3 regions of the Actinoallomurus sp. CA-150999 genome follow, and region 3 is predicted to be linked to each of the others. Evidence: riboswitches for the same ligand, from Rfam matches in the RefSeq annotation. Region 3 holds a riboswitch; each other region holds the start of a gene.
The links. A riboswitch is a leader RNA that binds a small molecule or an ion and turns the genes downstream of it on or off. The one in region 3 is predicted to bind cobalamin.
Positions count from the first base shown of each region.

Region 1 (6,042 bases), 860 kb from region 3:
GCCAACCACCTCGCGATGCGTCACGACATCGAGATCATCACCTTGCATCGGCGGCGGGACGACCCGTTCTTTCCGATCGACGACCGCATCAGCGTCCGCACACTGGTCGACCTGCGCAAAGGAGCACGCCCCGGTCGGTTCGCGGCGAGATTGAGCCGGCACAACAGCCGACTGGTGCCTCGCAGCGAGCGGATCTGGTCGGAGGTCACGTTGCGCGGCGACTACCAGATGTGGCGTGCCCTGCGCGGGCTGGACACCGATGTGCTGATCACCACTCGCCCGGCCTTCAACCTGCTGGCCGCCCGCTTCGCCCCGCGCGACGTCGTCGTGGTCGGCCAGGAACACCTGCATCTGGACGCGCACCGCCCGGGCCTGCGGGAGCACATGAGCCGCTGGTACCCACGCCTGGACGCCCTGGTGACCCTCACCGAGGCCGACCGGCGCGCCTACGCCGACTTCCTCGCCGACGCGCCCACACGCCTGCAGGCCATCTCCAACGCGCTGCCCGCGGGCGCCAAACCGACCTCCGGCCTGGACGCCCCGGTGATCGCCGCGGCCGGCCGCATGGCCAAGGTCAAGCACTACGAACGGCTCATCACGGCCTTCGCCAAAGTCAGCACCACCCATCCCGAGTGGACGCTGCGCCTGTACGGGAGCGGACCCGAACTCGGCGAACTGCGCGCCGTCGCCGCGCAGCACGACCTGGGCGACAACATCGCGTTCATGGGCCGGACCAGCGACATCTACAGCGCCTTCGCGGAGGCGTCCGTTCTCGCGCTGTCCTCATCCTTCGAAGGCTTCGGCATGACCATCATCGAGGCCTTCGCCTGCGGCGTCCCGGCCGTCAGCTTCGACTGCCCACAGGGCCCCCGCGAGATCATCACCCACGGCCGCAACGGACTCCTCGTACCGCCCGCCGACACCGACGCGCTGGCCGACGCCCTCGGCGAGCTCATCGACGACCCTGCCAAGCGTCGTGCCATGGGCGCGGCCGCCCACCAGGCCGCCGCCCGCTACGACGTCACCGCCATCGCCGGGCAATGGGAGAACCTGCTCACCGAACTCCTCGCCACCCGCGCAGCCGCACACCGCTCATAGCGTTGAGCGTCGGCGACTCGGGAACTGAGGCGATCGGGCGTCAGCGGCCCGCGGGGGGCGGTGTGAGCGCGTGACCGGTCTCGCGTAGCTGCCAGCGTCCGCCGTGGCGTGTCAGCCAGGTCTGGGACAGGGGGGTCACGTCGAGGCGCCAGAAGCATTCGGGCGGGGCGCCGAGCGTGTGGAGGACGGCGGCGCGGATGACCGCGGGGTGGGCGACGGCCACGACCCTGGTGGCGTCGGTGGGGAGTTCGGTCAGCCACTGCGCGACCCGGGCGATCAGTGCGGACAGCGACTCGCCGTCGTGCGGGGCCGCGTGGGGGTCGGTCAGCCATGCGTACAGGTCGGCGGGGTGGTCCGCCTCCACTTCGGTGAGGGTCCTGCCTCGCCAGGTGCCCGCGTCCAGGTCGGCCAGGGCGGGCGCGGTCGCCGCGTCGAGGCCGAGCGCGGCGGCGGTCTGACGGCAGCGTTCCTCGGGCCCGCGGTAGGCCGCCGTGACACGGCGCACGGTTCCCGCGGCGGCCGTGGCCGCTTCGGCGCCGTGCGCGTCGAGGGGTTCGTCGTCGGGGAAGCGGGCCTCGCGGGTGGCGCGGGTGGCCGCGTGCGCGATGAGCGCGAGCCGAACGGTCATGGGGCGGGTGACCTCCTGCGACGTTGACGGTGCCGAATTCTGGACGTACGATCCCGGCGAACGTGATGGTAAGAGGAAGCCGGTGTGAATCCGGCACGGTCGCGCCACTGTGTTCCGGCCCTGGGCCGGAGAGTCAGACCCTCCGCCATCTAAGCGCTCCACCCGTGACAGGGACGCTGGATCCCTTGAGGAGGCTGTGACATGACGACCCCCACGCTGCCCGCTCCGCGGACGAATACGACCCCGGTGGTGGTGTCGGGTACCCGGGCCGCTCTGTGGCTGTTCGGCACCGTGCTGTTCGGCCTGGCCGTGTACTACTTCATCGGCGTCGACCAGGGCGCGACCTCGGTCTTCGGCAACAACATGGCCATTCACGAGTTCGTCCACGACGCCCGGCACTTCCTCGGGTTCCCCTGCCACTGATCCGGCCCGCGACACCACAACTCTAGGAGTACGCCGTGGAACGGCGATTCATCCTGCGTGGGCTGCTCGTGGGCGCGGTCGGTGGAATCCTCGCGTTCGTCTTCGCGCGGATCTTCGCCGAACCGCAGATTCAGGCGGCCATCGACTATGAGAGCGGCCGGGACGCCGCTCAGGCGATTCTCGACAAGGCGGCGGGCATCACGCCCGAGGCCGCCGGCCCGGACATCTTCAGCCGCACCATCCAGGCGAACGTCGGCATCGGCGTGGGCGTCATCCTGTTCGGCGCCGCGATGGGCGGCCTGTACGCGGTGGCCTACATCCTGGCCTGTGGCCGCACGGGGAACCTGCGGCCACGGACGCTGGCGCTGCTGGTCGCCCTCGGCGGGTTCCTGGGCTTCTACCTGATCCCCTTCGTCAAGTACCCGGCCAACCCGCCGGCGATCGGCCACGGCGAGACCATCCGTGATCGAGGCGGCCTGTACCTGCTGATGGTCGGGTTCTCCATCGCGTTCCTGATCCTGGCGGTCTGGCTCGGCCAGAGGCTCAAGCCCCGCTTCGGGAACTGGAACGCCACCCTGCTGGCCGGGCTGGCCTGCGTCGTGGCGCTCGGCGTCGTGATGTCCGTGCTTCCCTCGCTCGGGCACCTGTCGGCGAACGTCCACGAGTACGGCCGGCACGCGACGGAGACGCCGCTGCCGCTGAAGAACCGGCAGGGCCAGATCGTCTACCCGGGCTTCCCGGCGGACGTGCTGTTCTCCTTCCGCCTGTACTCGGTGGCCGCACAAGCGATCATGTGGGCCGCGATCGGCCTGTGCTTCGCGCCGATGGCCGAACGCCTGCTCGCCCGTACGGCCGAAGGCCCCCGGACCGCGCAGGCACCGGTCACGGCGTAGGACACACCCCTGGAGGCCCTCGGTGGATCACCGCCGGGGGCCGTTCGGCGTGCCTGGGCTCCGCGATCCTTCTCGGCGACACCCCAATATCTGGTGGTTGTTCATTTCGACTGCCCCTACATGTATGGTTCTCGTGTTGCTGGTTCACCTGTGCATCGTGTGGCGGGTGTCGTAAGAGGGAACCCGGTGAGAGGCCGGGACTGCCCCGCAGCGGTGAGTGGGAACGACCGCCGTCAACAGCACTGGGCCCGACCGGGCCCGGGAAGCGACGGCCAGTAGGACGCGCCTGACGGCGTGCTGCCCGCGAGTCCGAAGACCTGCCAGTGACCCGTGCGCGAGAGCGCGCGGTCGTCCAGGCCTCGTGGGAGGGTCGGCGGCGGAGCCTTGTCGTCCGTGCGCGTCTTCTCACGAGGGTGAAGCCCACGAGGAGAGAGCACCGTGACACAACAGCTCATCGCGCCCCCTACGCCGCCCGAGGCCACGCTCGCGGCCGAGATCGAGCGCGTCTGCGCCGGATTGCCGGCGGCCGATCCGCTGCTCATCGCCGGAGCCGGTGATCTGGCCGAGGCCGTACGGCGGGCTGCCGCGCTGGTCGTCACCGACCCGGTCTACTCGACGGTGGCGGCCCGGCTGCTCGCCCGGTCGATCGCGGAGGAGACCGGGCCGGTGACGTTCACCGAGTCCGTCGCGGCGGCCCATGGGCAGGGGCTGCTCAACGAGCAGACCGCGGGGTTCGTCGACCGCAATGCGGCGGCGCTGGACGCGCTGGTCGACCACTACGCCGACGACCGGTTCACCTACTTCGGGCTTCGTACGGTCTACGACCGGTACCTGCTGCGGCATCCGACGACGCGGCGGGTGCTGGAGCGCCCGCAGCACTTCTTCCTGCGGGTGGCCTGCGGGCTCGCCGAGAGCGTGGCCGAGGCGGCGGAGCTGTACGGCCTGATGTCGCGGCTGGCGTACCTGCCGAGTTCGCCGACGCTGTTCAACTCCGGCGCCGCCCGCCCGCAGCTGTCCTCCTGCTTCCTGCTGGACTCGCCGCGCGATGAGCTGGAGGCCATCTACGAGCGGTACGGCCAGGTGGCCCGGCTGAGCAAGTACGCCGGCGGCATCGGGATCTCCTGGAGCCGGGTGCGGAGCCGGGGCTCGCTGATCCGGGGCACGAACGGGCACTCCAACGGGATCGTGCCGTGGCTGCGGACGCTGGACGCGAGCGTCGCGGCGGTCAATCAGGGCGGCCGGCGCAAGGGCGCCGCGTGCGTCTACCTCGAGCCCTGGCACGCCGACGTGGAGGAGTTCCTCGAGCTTCGGGACAACACCGGGGAGGACGCGCGGCGTACGCACAACCTCAATCTGGCCAACTGGGTGCCGGATGAGTTCATGCGCCGGGTCGAGGCGGACGCGACCTGGTCGCTGTTCGATCCCAAGCAGGTGCCGGAGCTGGTGGACCGGTGGGGCGAGGAGTTCGACCGCGCGTACCGGGCGGCCGAGGCCGAGGGCCGGTTCGTCCGGCAGGTCCCGGCGCGGCAGCTGTACGGGGCGATGATGCGCACCCTCGCCCAGACCGGCAACGGCTGGATGACGTTCAAGGACGCCGCCAACCGCGCCTGCAACCAGACCGCCGAGCCCGGCAACGTCGTGCACCTGTCCAACCTGTGCACCGAGATCCTCGAGGTCACCCACGACGCCGAGACCGCGGTGTGCAACCTCGGCTCGATCAACCTCGCCGCCCACGTGACCGACGACGGGGTCGACTGGGCGAGGCTGCGGGCGACCGCGCGTACGGCGGTGCGGTTCCTGGACCGCACGATCGACCGCGGCTTCTACCCGACGCCGGAGGCGGCGAAGGCGAACCGGCGGTGGCGGCCGATCGGGCTCGGCGTGATGGGCCTGGCGGACGTGTTCTTCCGGCTGCGGCTGCCCTTCGACTCACCCGAGGCGCTCGCGCTGTCCACCCGCATCGCCGAAGAGATCGCGCTCGCGGCGTACGGGGAGTCGGCGGCGCTGGCCGCGACCCACGGCCCGCACCCCTCCTACGACCGGACGCGCGCCGCCCGGGGCGTCCTGCACCCGGACCACTGGCCCGACGCCGGCCCGGTCCACGCCGCCGAGTGGGAGGCGCTGCGGGCCCGGATCGGTGAGGTCGGGCTGCGCAACTCACTGCTGGTCGCGATCGCGCCGACCGCGACCATCGCCTCCATCGCCGGCTGCTACGAGTGCATCGAGCCGCAGGTGTCCAACGTCTTCAAGCGCGAGACCCTGTCGGGGGAGTTCCTGCAGATCAACACCTACCTGGTGGCGGATCTGAAGGCGCGCGGGCTTTGGACGCCGCCGGTGCGCGACGCGATCAAGCGCGCCGACGGATCGGTGCAGGAGATCGAGGAGCTCCCCGCGGAACTGCGGCGGCTGTACCGCACCGCGTGGGAACTCCCGCAGAAGGCACTGATCGACCTGGCCGCCGCGCGTACGCCCTACATCGACCAGTCCCAGTCGCTGAACCTGTTCATGGCCAGCCCGACCATCGGGAAGCTGTCCTCGATGTACGCCTACGCCTGGCGATCGGGCCTGAAGACCACGTACTACCTGCGGTCACGGCCGGCCACCCGCATCGCGCAGACGACCGTCGCCCCTGCCCAGGAAGCGCTCATGTGCTCCCTGGAGAACCCCGAGACCTGCGAGGCCTGCCAGTGAGCACGTCAGGAAGAGACTTCACGAGCCTGCTCGACCCTGGGATGGACCTGACCCTGCGGCCGATGCGCTACCCGGCGTTCTACGAACGGTTCCGCGCGGCGATCCGCAACACCTGGACCGTGGAGGAGGTCGACCTGCACTCGGACCTGGCCGACCTGTCCCGGCTCACCCCGGAGGAACTGCACCTGGTCAACCGGCTGGTGGCGTTCTTCGCCACCGGCGACACGATCGTGGCCAACAACCTGGTGCTCAACCTCTACACCCACCTCAACGCGCCCGAGGCGCGCCTGTACCTGTCACGGCAGCTGT
Region 1 covers NZ_CP192063.1:9,769,498-9,775,539, reverse strand. Annotated here, with positions in the region: gene ACQP2O_RS44995 (glycosyltransferase family 4 protein) at 1-1,098, shown strand, start outside; gene ACQP2O_RS44990 (histidine phosphatase family protein) at 1,139-1,726, opposite strand; gene ACQP2O_RS44985 (CbtB domain-containing protein) at 1,928-2,149, shown strand; gene ACQP2O_RS44980 (CbtA family protein) at 2,185-3,042, shown strand; cobalamin riboswitch at 3,166-3,381, shown strand; gene ACQP2O_RS44975 (ribonucleoside-diphosphate reductase subunit alpha) at 3,481-5,733, shown strand; gene ACQP2O_RS44970 (ribonucleotide-diphosphate reductase subunit beta) at 5,730-6,042, shown strand, end outside.
Region 1: linked by a shared signal. The riboswitch ahead of ACQP2O_RS44975 (ribonucleoside-diphosphate reductase subunit alpha) and the one ahead of ACQP2O_RS41210 (putative cobaltochelatase) in region 3 are both predicted to bind cobalamin.

Region 2 (6,042 bases), 240 kb from region 3:
CTCCCTCGCCCAAGGGGGCGTGCTCGGCACCGGGCTCGGGCAGGGCCAGCCGTACCTCACCCCGGTCAGTTACGCCGACTACATCTTCGACTCCTTCGGCGAAGAACTCGGGCTCACCGGACTCATGGTGATCCTGCTGGTCTTCGCGCTACTCGTGGAGCGCGGGATGAAGGCGGCGCTGACCACCCGCGATCCGTTCCTGAAGCTGTTCACCGGCGGGATCTCCTTCATCTTCGCCCTTCAGGTCTTCCTGATCATCGCCAGCGTCACCGGGCTCATTCCCCTGACGGCCGGCGTCACCACCCCGTTCCTGGCCCAAGGTGGTTCAGCGCTGCTGTCGAACTGGGTGCTCGTCGCCATCCTCATCCGCGTCAGCGACACCGCCCGACGGCCCGCACCACAACCGATCCAGGACGAAGGCATGACGCAAGTGGTGCGAGCCACCTGAACATCACCGGACACGGCTATAAATGCTCGCTGCTAACGGCGGAGGGCCCGTTCGGCCGTTGCCCAGTTCTGACGTAGGCGGTCCAGGTAGGACTGGGCGACGTCACCAGGTTTAGCACCGCGGGCGAATGCCCTCATGGTGCCGGGCCCGGCGTTGTAGCCGAGAGCCAGCAACTCATTTCGGGTGTACGGCCCGGACCATTTGGCGGGCAAGTCGGTAGCCAGGTCGTGCAGATACCAGGCCGCGGCAGTGATCGCGAGGTCGGGGTCGTCAGGAAGTTCCTCCCAGCTCCGGTTGGCGAAGCTGCGGCCGTGTTTGACCTCATTGAACGCAGGCCGGTGCATGTCGGCGATGCCGAACGCGGCATCTGGCTTGATCTTCTGCCAGGCGCGTTCGAAGCCCGGGTCGTGTGGCTTGTCCGATTCGTTGTACAGGATCGCCATCAGCAGTTTCGGGCTGATCCTGGCCTCGCGTGCGTGCTTGATGACCTGTGCGGCAAAGCGCGAGGGGTCGTTCGAATCCGACGTCGAATCCGATCGGCCAGGAGCCTTGCCACTCGGTGTCGATGCGACGCCGGACCTGCCGGACCCGGTTGGTCGCATGCCGCCGGAATCATCTCCGCCGTGTTTCAGCACCCAGAACGCCGCGGCGACAGCCACGACCAGGATGACAAACCATCGCCCCGGATGGTCTCGCACCCAATGCCTCCCCGAATCCGCGCCGATCGATGCTTTACAGTCTGGCCCCCGATCAGCCTCATGCCATCGATCTCAAGGATGATGACGCCGGATTCGGAGGTCATACCCGCACCGTAGGACTGAGAGCTTCCCGGCCCTACGTCATTCCGGGTACAGCCGGCCACCGTGACCGCGAAGAGCCGATGAGTCGAAGTACGCTCGCCGAGTGACCGAACAGGTGCCGCGAGACCACAAGGCCCGCCGCTTGGAACAGCGTCGCCCACGCCGGTTGCGGGACGTTCATCCGACCCGGCGGGGACTGGTGCTGGCCTGGTGGGGATTCACCGCGACGTTCGCCGGGCTGCGCCTGCTGACTTGGGCGATCCACGTCCACGTCGCCGGCCTGGGGAATGTCCGGGTCGGTGGCGTGCACATCCACCACTACATCTGGGGCATCTTGGCGCTGATCGCCGTGGGAGCATGCGGACTCGTCGAGCGCTCCCCTCGCTGGCGCATGTGGATGGGCCTGGCCTTCGGCATCGGGCTCGCTCTTGTCGTCGACGAGGCCGCCCTGCTGATCGAGCTCAAGGACGTCTACTGGGACCATGAGGGCGGGATCAGCGTGGCCATCGCGATCATCGTTATCGGCGTGGCAGGTAGCGCTCTCACCCTGACTCGAGCACCACGGACCGAGGCCGAAACGGGCTGAGCACGACCCCACGATCCGGCCGCATGACCTACGGTACGGGGCGGCGACGCCGGTACCGGCAGCCGGCGTGGAGCCGAAGGCCGTCCAGCCCACGCGCCTTGCGCTCCCTTCGTGCACCACATCCAGGGACATGACCCATGCGCGTGGGGCACTACGAACCTGCGGTGACCTCCGGTGACGCCCTGCGGGGCTCACCAGCGGTTGTGATGGATCGCCGCCTCCACGGGGCGACGGTGGCGCCAGCCGTGCCGTTCGAGATCCGGCACGGCCTCCAGATGGGTGACCGGCCCTACACACAGCCAGGCGACGGGCCGGATTCCGGTCGGAATACCGAGCAGCTGACGCAGGTGCGGTTCGCGGTAGAAGGACACCCAGCCGACGCCCAGGTCCTCGGCGGTGGCGGCCAGCCATAGGTTCTGGATGGCCAGGCAGACCGAGTACAGTCCCGCGTCGGCGATGGCGTGTCGGCCCAAGACCGCGGGGCTGCCCCGGTCGGGATCGTAGGTGACCACGATCGACAGGCTGCTCTCCAGTACACCGTCGATCTTTATCCGGGCGAAATGGTCGGCGGCGGCCGTGGTGAGGGTGGCGGCGAACGTGGTGCGTTCGTGCTGGACGTGGTCATGGAAGGCGCGCCGTACGGCCGGGTCCTCCACGATGATGAAGTCCCAGGGTTGGGAGAGCCCGACACTGGGCGCGGCGTGCGCAGCCGTCAAGATCCGGTGGAGGACGTCTTCTGGTATCGGCGCGCCGGTGAACTGGGCGCGCACGTCACGGCGACGGTGGACCACGTCGTAGATGCCGGCGTTCATGGGCAGGCTCCCGCTGCGTCAGGCCACCGTGGCGGTGGCCGGTGGAGCGAGGCCGGTCTTCGGACTTCCGGATCGATGCCTGACCATCCGCCTTCCCGGCCTGGCGGCCAGTGGCTGCGCGTGCGCGCGTGGACGGCGGCTCCCCGGTTACCGCGGCGGGCCCGTGCCGGAATTTCACCGGCTTCCCGATTCTCCCCTCGTAGGGGCACCTCGCGTCATTCCATGCCGGCCGCGAGCGTACCAATCCCCGTCGCCCCCGATACTCGCGGCTCCTGAACCAGGTCGTCTCGACCGAAGACGCGCACCCGTACGCCGCGACGGCGTCGTCGAGCAGCGCGAAGCCGCCGGGCGTACTCGGGAAAGATCGGTGGTATTCGCCCGAAAATGGAGCCGTCCGTTGGTGAACCCGAACACGGTGGGATTCGTATGCCTTACCGAGGGGTCGGCCTACCGCCGATACCGCCTGCGTACGGGGCGAGGGGCCGACATTGGACCGCCGCGCCGTCGCGTGGAGGAGGTGCACGGACGACCGCCCTCTCTCTCGCCGCGACCGAATCCGTCACCGGAGGTAGATCGTGACCCGCCGGAGGATGCGGACCGGGGACCGGCCGGGCCGGGGCTCTGGACCACGCCGACCGAGCCACGCTGGAGCGGCTCGACGAAGCGCTGCGCCGGCACGTGCCCTCATCGGGAGGGACGTCCCGCAGCACCCGGTCGGCGCGCCGCTGGACCCGATGCCGCCCGCGATCTGATTCAGACCTAAGGAGAGCGATCTTGTCTTCGCAGTCAGGACCCGGCGAACGCGTGGAGTCGCTCGGTATCCGCCGGCCGGTGGAACTGCCCAAGGCGGACATCGAGGAGGCAGGAGACCTGGCGCCGGCCGGCGGCGCCGAGTCGGCCCACGACGGCGACCGGTCCGCCACCGAGGAGAAGAAGGCCGTCGAGGAGAAGAAGCCCGCCGAGAAGAAGGCCGACGAGAAGAAGGCCGACGAGACCGAAGAGCGGCCGAAGGACACACCGTCGGCGGCGAAGGAGCAGGAGGACCCCGCCCCGGCGACGGACGTCGCGGTGGAGGTCGCCCCGCAGACCGGTGCGGCGAACGCCGACGAGATGCCGCCGGACCGGCCGAAGAAACCCGTGCTGGCCGCGGTCGCGATCGGCGGGGCCGTCCTGCTCGCGGTCCCGATCCTGCTGATCGGCACGGGCTCGCGCCACGCCAAGAAGCACCCCGCCTCGGGGACTGCCGACAGGGTGCTGGCCGGTAACGGCCAGCAGCCTCCGCCGGGCGCGTACACCTCCATGTCCCCGTCGGCCACCCCGACCCCGACACCCTCAGCACACGCGACGGACAAGTCGGCGGCCCCCAAGAGCGCCGAGCCCAAGGCCTCCGGCAAACCCTCACCTCGCGCCCATGCGGCCAACAAGGGCGGTCCCTCGGGTAAAGCCGCCCGCAAGGGCGTTCCGGCGAGTGAGAAGCCGATGTCGGGCGGGAATCCGTTTGCACTCGAAGTGCATGCGCCGTACGACCTCAACGTGGGTAAGACCCTGCGCACGAACCGCCTCGCGTTGACCATGCAGACGGGCGGCGACCTCGTGCTGCGCGACACGAGCAGCAAGATCATCTGGTCCAGCGGGACGCATCACGCCGGTGCGTACGCCGAGTTCCAGAGCGACGGCAATCTGGTCGTCTACGTCAACGGCAGACAGGCGGTCTGGGCGTCGGGAACGTCCGGCCACGATGGCGCGACGCTGGTGCTCCAGGCCGACGACAACATGGTGATCTACAACGGCCACAATGTGACATGGGCGACCAACACCAACAGGTGAATCCGCGGTCGAGCGATACCGTTCGCGGAAACCTTCCCTGACCGGACGGCCGTCGAGTTCGCCGGTCCGACGCGGCACCGAAGGTGAGTGTTGAGCGGGCGGCGGTCGAGGCAGGTCAGGATCTCGACCAGGCGGCCGGGATCTCCTACTCGGGCACCTACGGCACGAAGCCGGCGATCTTCGGTGTGACCGGAGCGGGCAGTCCCGCCGTGACTCGCGCCTCAGAGTCAGCCCAAGCGTGGCGTGGGCCGGCACTCGAAGGCCCGTGTCGGCCACCCTCTTACAGACAAGACTGTGTGTTAGAGACTACGATGGTCCCTGGAACGCAGGCACAGTCTCAGCGGGAGCTGATGATCACCCGAGGATGACGCGATGAGTGAACGCGAAAAACTGCAGTTTCCGGATCGGTCGGTCTTCAACGGTGCGGCGAGCACCGTGTCAGACGGCCTCGAACCTCTTTCCGGCACCTCGAATCAGCTGGCAGGTCTCGGAGTTTCCGAAGCCCTCGTCGGCATGTGGCCCACCGGAATAGAGCTCGCAGCCGCTATCGGAATGGCGCTTGGAGTCGCGGCCGCAGCGCATGAGAATCACGCCAAAAGCGTTCAGACCGCCGCCGACAATATTTCCGAGGCCGGGAAACGGTACCACGCGACCGAGGCCGAGAACTGCGCCATTATATCTCATCTGGAGTCCATTATCCCCAACCCGTAAGACGAACGATTCCAAGGAGGTTCGCTCGTGCCAATCGCGGAAGTCGCGGAGTCGCTATTCGCGGCGATCAACTCGGACGCGATCATCGGGTGTGGTAGCGCCATCAAGGAAATATCAAGCCTGTACGGAACCCTGGGCTCCACCATCGATACCGCCCACCAGCAGTTGTTTACGGGTGACACGACGTGGAGCGGGGTCGCGGCGAGCAAAGCCAAGAACACCATGTCCGATCTGACGGTGTCCAGCGGCAGTATTCAGAGTGCACTCAATACCATTGGCGACACTCTCGTCACGTACGGTGCGGCGCTGAAGCCCTTCCAGGGAAAGGTGTATCCCACTCCTGTGCCGGGGTCGCGCGATCCCGAGGCGGCTGCGGACCTGGCGATCACGGGGGCCGCCTCTGCCGTCGCGGCCCTTGAGATCGGCGCTGCCGTACTCAAGATGATGCCGATCGCGAAACAAGGGGCGAGCTCATCGGCCAAGCACGGCACCTCGGCCAAGCACGGCACCTCGGCCAAGTCCGCCACCTCGGAACACAGCACCACTGCGGGCAATGGTACGGTCCTGGCCGGTGCGCTGAATCCCGCGAATTTGCTTGGTGGCCTCACGAGCAATCCGGCCCTCACCGGCGCGGTGCCGCTCGGACCGAGTAACGGCATTCCAGCCCTCAATCCCTTCATGGCGGGTGTGATCGGGTCGGCCGAGGAAGCGGGCCTCATCCAGGCGCGCGAGGCGGCTGCCATCCAGGCGAGCGAAGCGGCGGCCGCGGAGGAGGGCATGCCCTTGATGCCGATGGCCGGGGAGCGCTCCGGTAACCGCTCCGAGCGCAGCCGCACGACCACTCTCACTGAGGACCCA
Region 2 covers NZ_CP192063.1:9,144,433-9,150,474, reverse strand. Annotated here, with positions in the region: gene ACQP2O_RS42285 (FtsW/RodA/SpoVE family cell cycle protein) at 1-448, shown strand, start outside; gene ACQP2O_RS42280 (transglycosylase SLT domain-containing protein) at 481-1,146, opposite strand; gene ACQP2O_RS42275 (hypothetical protein) at 1,352-1,834, shown strand; gene bluB (5,6-dimethylbenzimidazole synthase) at 2,026-2,646, opposite strand; cobalamin riboswitch at 2,680-2,874, opposite strand; gene ACQP2O_RS42265 (hypothetical protein) at 3,421-4,473, shown strand; gene ACQP2O_RS42260 (hypothetical protein) at 4,846-5,184, shown strand; gene ACQP2O_RS42255 (hypothetical protein) at 5,212-6,042, shown strand, end outside.
Region 2: linked by a shared signal. The riboswitch ahead of bluB (5,6-dimethylbenzimidazole synthase) and the one ahead of ACQP2O_RS41210 (putative cobaltochelatase) in region 3 are both predicted to bind cobalamin.

Region 3 (6,042 bases):
GACCGAGCGGCCGGCCGACGAGGCGTCCACGACGAGGACGACCGGCGCGTCCAGGAGCCGGGCCACGTGCGCCGTGGAGGCGAACCCGCCCCCGCCGGCGGCCTCGGCCCCGTCGAACAGCCCCATAACGCCCTCGATCACGGCGACGTCCGCGCCCCGCGCCCCGTGCAGGAACAGCGGCGCGACGAGGTCCTCCGACGTCAGCCACGGATCGAGGTTGCGACCGGACCGCCCGGCCGCGAGCGCGTGGTAGCCGGGGTCGATGTAGTCCGGTCCGACCTTGTGCGGCGAGACGTCGAGCCCGCACGCGGTCAGCGCGGCCATCAGCCCCGTCGCGACCGTCGTCTTGCCGCTCCCGGAGGCGGGAGCGGCGATGACGAGACGCGGGATCCTCACCGGACCGCCCGCGCGATCGGGGACACGGTCACCATTCGATGCCCTTCTGGCCCTTCTGGCCGGCGTCCATGGGGTGCTTGACCTTCCCCATCTCGGTGACGAGGTCGGCGAGCTCCACCAGACGCGGGTCGGCGTCGCGGCCGGTGATGACGACGTGCTGGTACCCCGGGCGGTCCCGCAGCGTCGCGACGACGTCCTCGACGTCCACCCATCCCCACTTCATCGGGTAGGTGAACTCGTCCAGCACGTACAGCGTGTAGGTCTCGGCGGCGAGGTCGCGCTTGATCTGCTCCCAGCCCTCGCGCGCGTCCGCCGCGTGGTCCTCCTCGGTTCCGGGCCGCTGGATCCACGACCAGCCCTCGCCCATCTTGTGCCAGGTGACCGGGCCGCCCTCGCCGGACTCGCCGAGGACGCGCAGGGCCCGCTCCTCGCCGATGCGCCACTTGGCGGACTTGACGAACTGGAACACCCCGATCGGCCAGCCCTGGTTCCAGCCGCGCAGGGCCAGTCCGAAGGCGGCGGTGGACTTGCCCTTGCCCGGCCCGGTGTGGACGACCACCAGGGGCCGGTTGCGGCGCTGGCGGGTCGTGAGCCCGTCATCGGGCACCTGCGACGGCTTTCCCTGCGGCATGTCAGTCCTCCCGTACGACGACGGTCACGAACTCATCGTCGAGATTGATCTTTCGTTCCGGGGTCACGCCGCCGCCCTGCTGTCGTTGACGACACTGGTGAGGGCGTCGGCGGCCAGTTCCTCCAGCCGGACGACCTCGGCGCCGAGGCGGGCGGCGATCCCGCCGGCGAGCCCGAGGCGTACGGGGCCGTGCTCGCAGTCGACCACGACGGCGGTGACGCCGTGCAGGAGTCCGGCGGCGCGCAGCGCGTCGGCGGGTGAGCCGTGGGTCGCCCGGCCGTCGGTCACGAGGACGAGCAGCGGACGGCGGGCGGGGTCGCGCAGGCGTTCGCCGCGCAGCACGTCGGCGGCGCGCAGCAGTCCCGCGGCGAGCGGGGTACGCCCGCCGGTGGGCAGGGTCTCGAGGCGGCGGGCCCCGGCCTCGACGGAGGAGGTGGGGGGCAGCGCGAGCTCGGCGGACGTGCCCCGGAAGGTGATCAGGCCGACCTTGTCGCGGCGCTGGTAGGCGTCGAGGAGGAGGCTGAGCACGGCGCCCTTCACCGCGCGCATCCGCTGCCGGGCGGCCATCGAGCCGCTCGCGTCGACGACGAACAGCACCAGGTTGCCCTCCCTGCCCTCCCGGACGCGTTCGCGCAGGTCGCCGGAGCGGATCACCAGCCCGGGGCCGGTGCGGCCGCGGGCGCGCTGGTGCGGGGCGGCGGCGAGGAGCGTCGCGGTCAGGTGCAGCGAACGCGCGCCCGGACGCGCGCCGGTCGTCCGGCCGTACGGTGTGCGGGCGCGCGAGCGGCGGCCCGGCGCGCCGTCGCCGAGGCCCGGCACGGTGAACACCCGCGTCCGGTAGACGGCGTCGGCGGGCGCGGGTTCCGGGGAGTCCACCCGGGTGCGCTCTTCGTCGTCCTCGTCCGACGCGCCCTCGCCCGACAGCGCCTGCTCGATGTCGACCAGCGGCCCCTCGCGGGCGTCTCGCCCGTCGGAGTCGCCGGGCCCGTCCGGGCCGGAGCCGTCCGGCCCGGGGCCGTCGGGCCCGTCGTCCGGGCCGGGGTCGTCGGGATCCTCGTCGTCAGGCTTGCGCCGGGCGTCCCAGTCGACCGTCATGTCCGGGTCGGGTCCGGTGTCCGGCTCGCTTCCCCCGCGTGGCTGGGGCACGTCCGGCTCGGAGGCGTCGTCGGAGTCGTAGCCGCCGGTGTTCTCGAGGACGTCGTCGAGCTTGTCCTCGTCCAGGCCCGGCGCGTCGAAGGGGTCGCGGCGGCGCCGGTGCGGGAGGGCGAGCCGGGCGGCGATACGGACGTCGGCGGCGGTGACGACGGTCCGGTCGTGCCAGGCGGCGAGGGCCATCGCGGCGCGGGCCATCACGATGTCGGCGCGCAGCCCGTCCACCTCGAACGCGGCGCACACCGCCGTGATCTGGCGCAGCGCGCCGTCCGGCAGCACGACCTCGGAGAGCCTGGCGCGGGCCTGGCCGATCCGCCAGGCCAGCTCGGCCTCGGCCCGCGCCCAGCCGAGCGTGAACGCCGCGGGATCGGCCTCGTAGGCCAGGCGCCGCCGGACGACCTCCGCCCGTTCCTCCGGGTCCCGGGTGGCCGCCACCTCCACCGTCAGGCCGAACCGGTCGAGCAGCTGCGGCCGCAGCTCGCCCTCTTCGGGGTTCATCGTGCCGACCAGCAGGAACCGGGAGGCGTGCCGGATGGAGACGCCCTCGCGCTCGACGTACGAGTGCCCCATCGCGGCGGCGTCGAGAAGGAGGTCCACGAGGTGGTCGTGGAGCAGGTTCACCTCGTCGACGTACAGGACGCCGCGGTGGGCCTCGGCCAGCAGGCCGGGCTGGTATGCCTGGACGCCCTCGGTCAGGGCGCGTTCGAGGTCGAGCGAGCCGGTGAGGCGGTCCTCGGCGGCGCCGATCGGCAGCTCGACGAGCCGCGCCGGCCGGACCAGCGTGCCGTCGTCGTCGACGTGCGGCCCGTCGGGGCACTGCGGGTCCGGCGCCTGCGGGTCGCAGGAGAACCGGCAGTCCGCCACGACCGTGACGTCCGGCAGCAGCGCGGCGAGGCCCCGCACGATGGTGGACTTGGCGGTGCCCTTCTCGCCACGGACCAGCACGCCGCCGACGGCCGGGGAGACCGCGTTGATCAGGAGGGCGAGCTTGAGGTCGTCCAGCCCCGTGATGGCGGAGAACGGATAGGTGTTCACCCGGTGGTCGTCCTTTCCTCGGGTTAACGCGCCCGTAGGTGGCCTGGCATCGGCGGCCGGAGTCTCCTGGCTCCCGGCTCGCCGCCCGCCCTCGACCTTCCGGCTCACGCCGTGGCCATTCTTGAGGAAGAACTCCCCGGTCACAGTTGCGCGACAGCCCCGGATTCACACCGGGTTCCTCCGCGTATCGCCGGAAGACAGCATGACATATCCGGTCTGGCCCGCGACACCGCAGGTCCGACGCAGGGGCATCGCGGCCCCGGCACAGGGACACTGCGGGTCCGGCGCAGGGAGAGCGCAGGTTCGGCGCAGAGCCTCGGGCCCGTGCCGGATCGACGTCGATCTGCTTGAATAGAACGTGTTCTAGTTTCGAGGAGGCGCGCGGATGAGGCTCGGCATCAACGTCGGCTACTGGCAGCGGGATCCGGAGGACGCCACCGAGACGGTGCTGGCCGCCGAACGGCTCGGCTACGAATACGTCTTCACCGCCGAGGCGTACGGTTCCGACGCCTTCACCACGCTCGCCTGGTACGGCGCCCGGACGTCGCGCATCAAACTGGGCACGGCGGTGGTCCAGATGTCCGCCCGTACCCCCGCCGCGACCGCCATGCACGCGCTGACCCTCGACGCACTGTCCGGCGGCCGGCTCACCCTCGGCATCGGCGCGTCCGGCCCTCAGGTCGTCGAGGGCTGGTACGGCGTGCCGTTCGCCCGGCCGCTGGAGCGCACGCGCGAGTACGTCCGGATCATGCGGGACGTCTGGCGGCGCGAGGAGCCGGTGACCTCCGCCGGCCCCCACTACCCGCTGCCGCTGCCGCCGTCGGCGTACGCTCCCGGCCGCGTCACCGGCCTCGGCAAGCCGCTCAAGTCGATCGTCCATCCCGTACGCCCGCGGATCCCGGTGTACCTCGGCGCGGAGGGCCCGAAGAACATCGCCCTCGCCACCGAGATCGCGGACGGCTGGCTGCCCCTCTTCGTCGATCCGACGCAGATCGAGGCGGTGTTCGGCGCGTCGCTGGCGGGCCGCAGGGAGGGGTTCGACATCGCCGCGACCGTGACGACGATCGTGACGGACGACCTGGCGACCGCGCTGGAGTTCGCCAAGATCCCGCTGGCGTTCTACATCGGCGGGATGGGCGCCAAGGACCGCAACTTCCACCTCGACCTGATCGGGCGGCTGGGCTACGCCGAGGAGGCCGTACGCGTGCAGGAGCTGTTCCTGTCGGGCCGGCGCGACGAGGCGATCAAGGCGGTGCCGGACGAGCTGGCCGACTCCATCTCCCTGCTCGGCCCGATCGGCCGCATCAAGGAACGCCTCCGGCTGTGGCAGGACTCCCCCGTGACCACGCTCCTCATCGCCGGAGTGAAGGACGAACCGACCCTGAAGGCCATCCGCGACCTCGTCGAGTCCTGAGATCCCTAGTTCCAAGCGCGGGAGAGCATCCACGTGCCGGTCGCCTGGTCGTGACGCAGTTCGTACACGCCGATCGCCCGGTCCGGGGTGGCCTCGACGCGCCAGAACTCCCGCTCGGCGCCTTCCGGGGCCTCAGGGTGCCGTTCGTGCCACCAGTCGCGGGTGGTGACCCAGCGATCCAGGACGCGCAGCACCGTGTAGAGCCGGCCGCGCCAGACGAAGCGCGAGGGCCTGCCGTCGCTGACCCAGACCTCGACCGGGTCGCCGTACACCCGGCTCATCGGCCGCCGCCCGGCGCGTCTCCACGCCCCACAAACCCTTCGCTCGCTCCGCCCACGCGGGCCGCCCACCTTCCGGATCGATGACAGGGAGTGAGCCTGGGGGAAGGCAGGCGACAAGTTCGAACATACGTTCGGAAGTGGGTTTTGTAAAGCGCCGGCCGGCAGGCGACCTCTCAGTCGGCCGGCGACCGCCGCGACTCAGCGGCCGAGGGAGTGCGCGATCGCCTCGGCGGCGCGCGCGGGGTCGGCGGCGTCCGCCTGGCCGCCTCGGCCCCACAGGTACGACCAAGCGATGCGGGACGTCGGCATGGCGACCACCATCACGCTCCGCCCGCCGGCCGGCTCGACCACGCGCAGCATCGGCTCTTCGGCCCCGACCAGCACGCCGCGCAGACCGCGGGCCTCGACCTCGCGGGCGAGCGCCTCCAGGTGGCGGCGCCGCGGCCCGGACGGGGAATCCGCAGTGGCGGCCATGGGTTGCCACCCCTCTCGCGCTTGGACGATACGGCAGGAAGGGGTACGCCCTAGGGCGTTGAACAGGTAGGGTGCCATCCGGTGGCAAAAGGTGCCCAGATGGCAACGGTGAGTGACCTTCCCTGTCAGGATGTCCTCCCCCACTTTGACGTGCAAGTATTTTCGGACAAATAGATCAGACGGATTCGGCATCACCCGTGCACAGTTCAACGGCCCTTCCGCGGTCCGGCCGAGGGTTTCGGCCTCACCCACCGCGGCCCACCACCACTCCCCCCTCTTCTCGGCATTCCCGCAGGACGCTCGCCATGGAGGCGCCCCATGTCCGATGGCCGTAGTCCAACCGTTCGCCGCCGCCGGCTCGGAATGGAACTGCGGAGGCTCCGCGAAGCCGCGGGTCTCATGATCGAAGACGTCGCGAAGCACCTGGAGTGCTCGATGTCACGCGTCAGCCGCATCGAGACCGGCAAGTCGGTGGCGCGCATCCGCGACGTACGGGACATGCTCGACCTCTACGGGCTGCCCGAGGGCGCACAGCGCGACCAGCTCCTCGGGCTCGCCAAGGACGCCCAGCAGCGCGGCTGGTGGACCGAGTACGAAGCGGTGCTGTCCACGTCCGCGGGTCTGGACACCTACATCGGCCTGGAGGCCTCCGCCGCGTC
Region 3 covers NZ_CP192063.1:8,907,273-8,913,314, forward strand. Annotated here, with positions in the region: gene ACQP2O_RS41200 (cobyrinate a,c-diamide synthase) at 1-396, opposite strand, end outside; gene cobO (cob(I)yrinic acid a,c-diamide adenosyltransferase) at 425-1,027, opposite strand; gene ACQP2O_RS41210 (putative cobaltochelatase) at 1,091-3,214, opposite strand; cobalamin riboswitch at 3,274-3,395, opposite strand; gene ACQP2O_RS41215 (LLM class F420-dependent oxidoreductase) at 3,600-4,628, shown strand; gene ACQP2O_RS41220 (DUF6504 family protein) at 4,634-4,909, opposite strand; gene ACQP2O_RS41225 (hypothetical protein) at 5,108-5,383, opposite strand; gene ACQP2O_RS41230 (helix-turn-helix domain-containing protein) at 5,747-6,042, shown strand, end outside.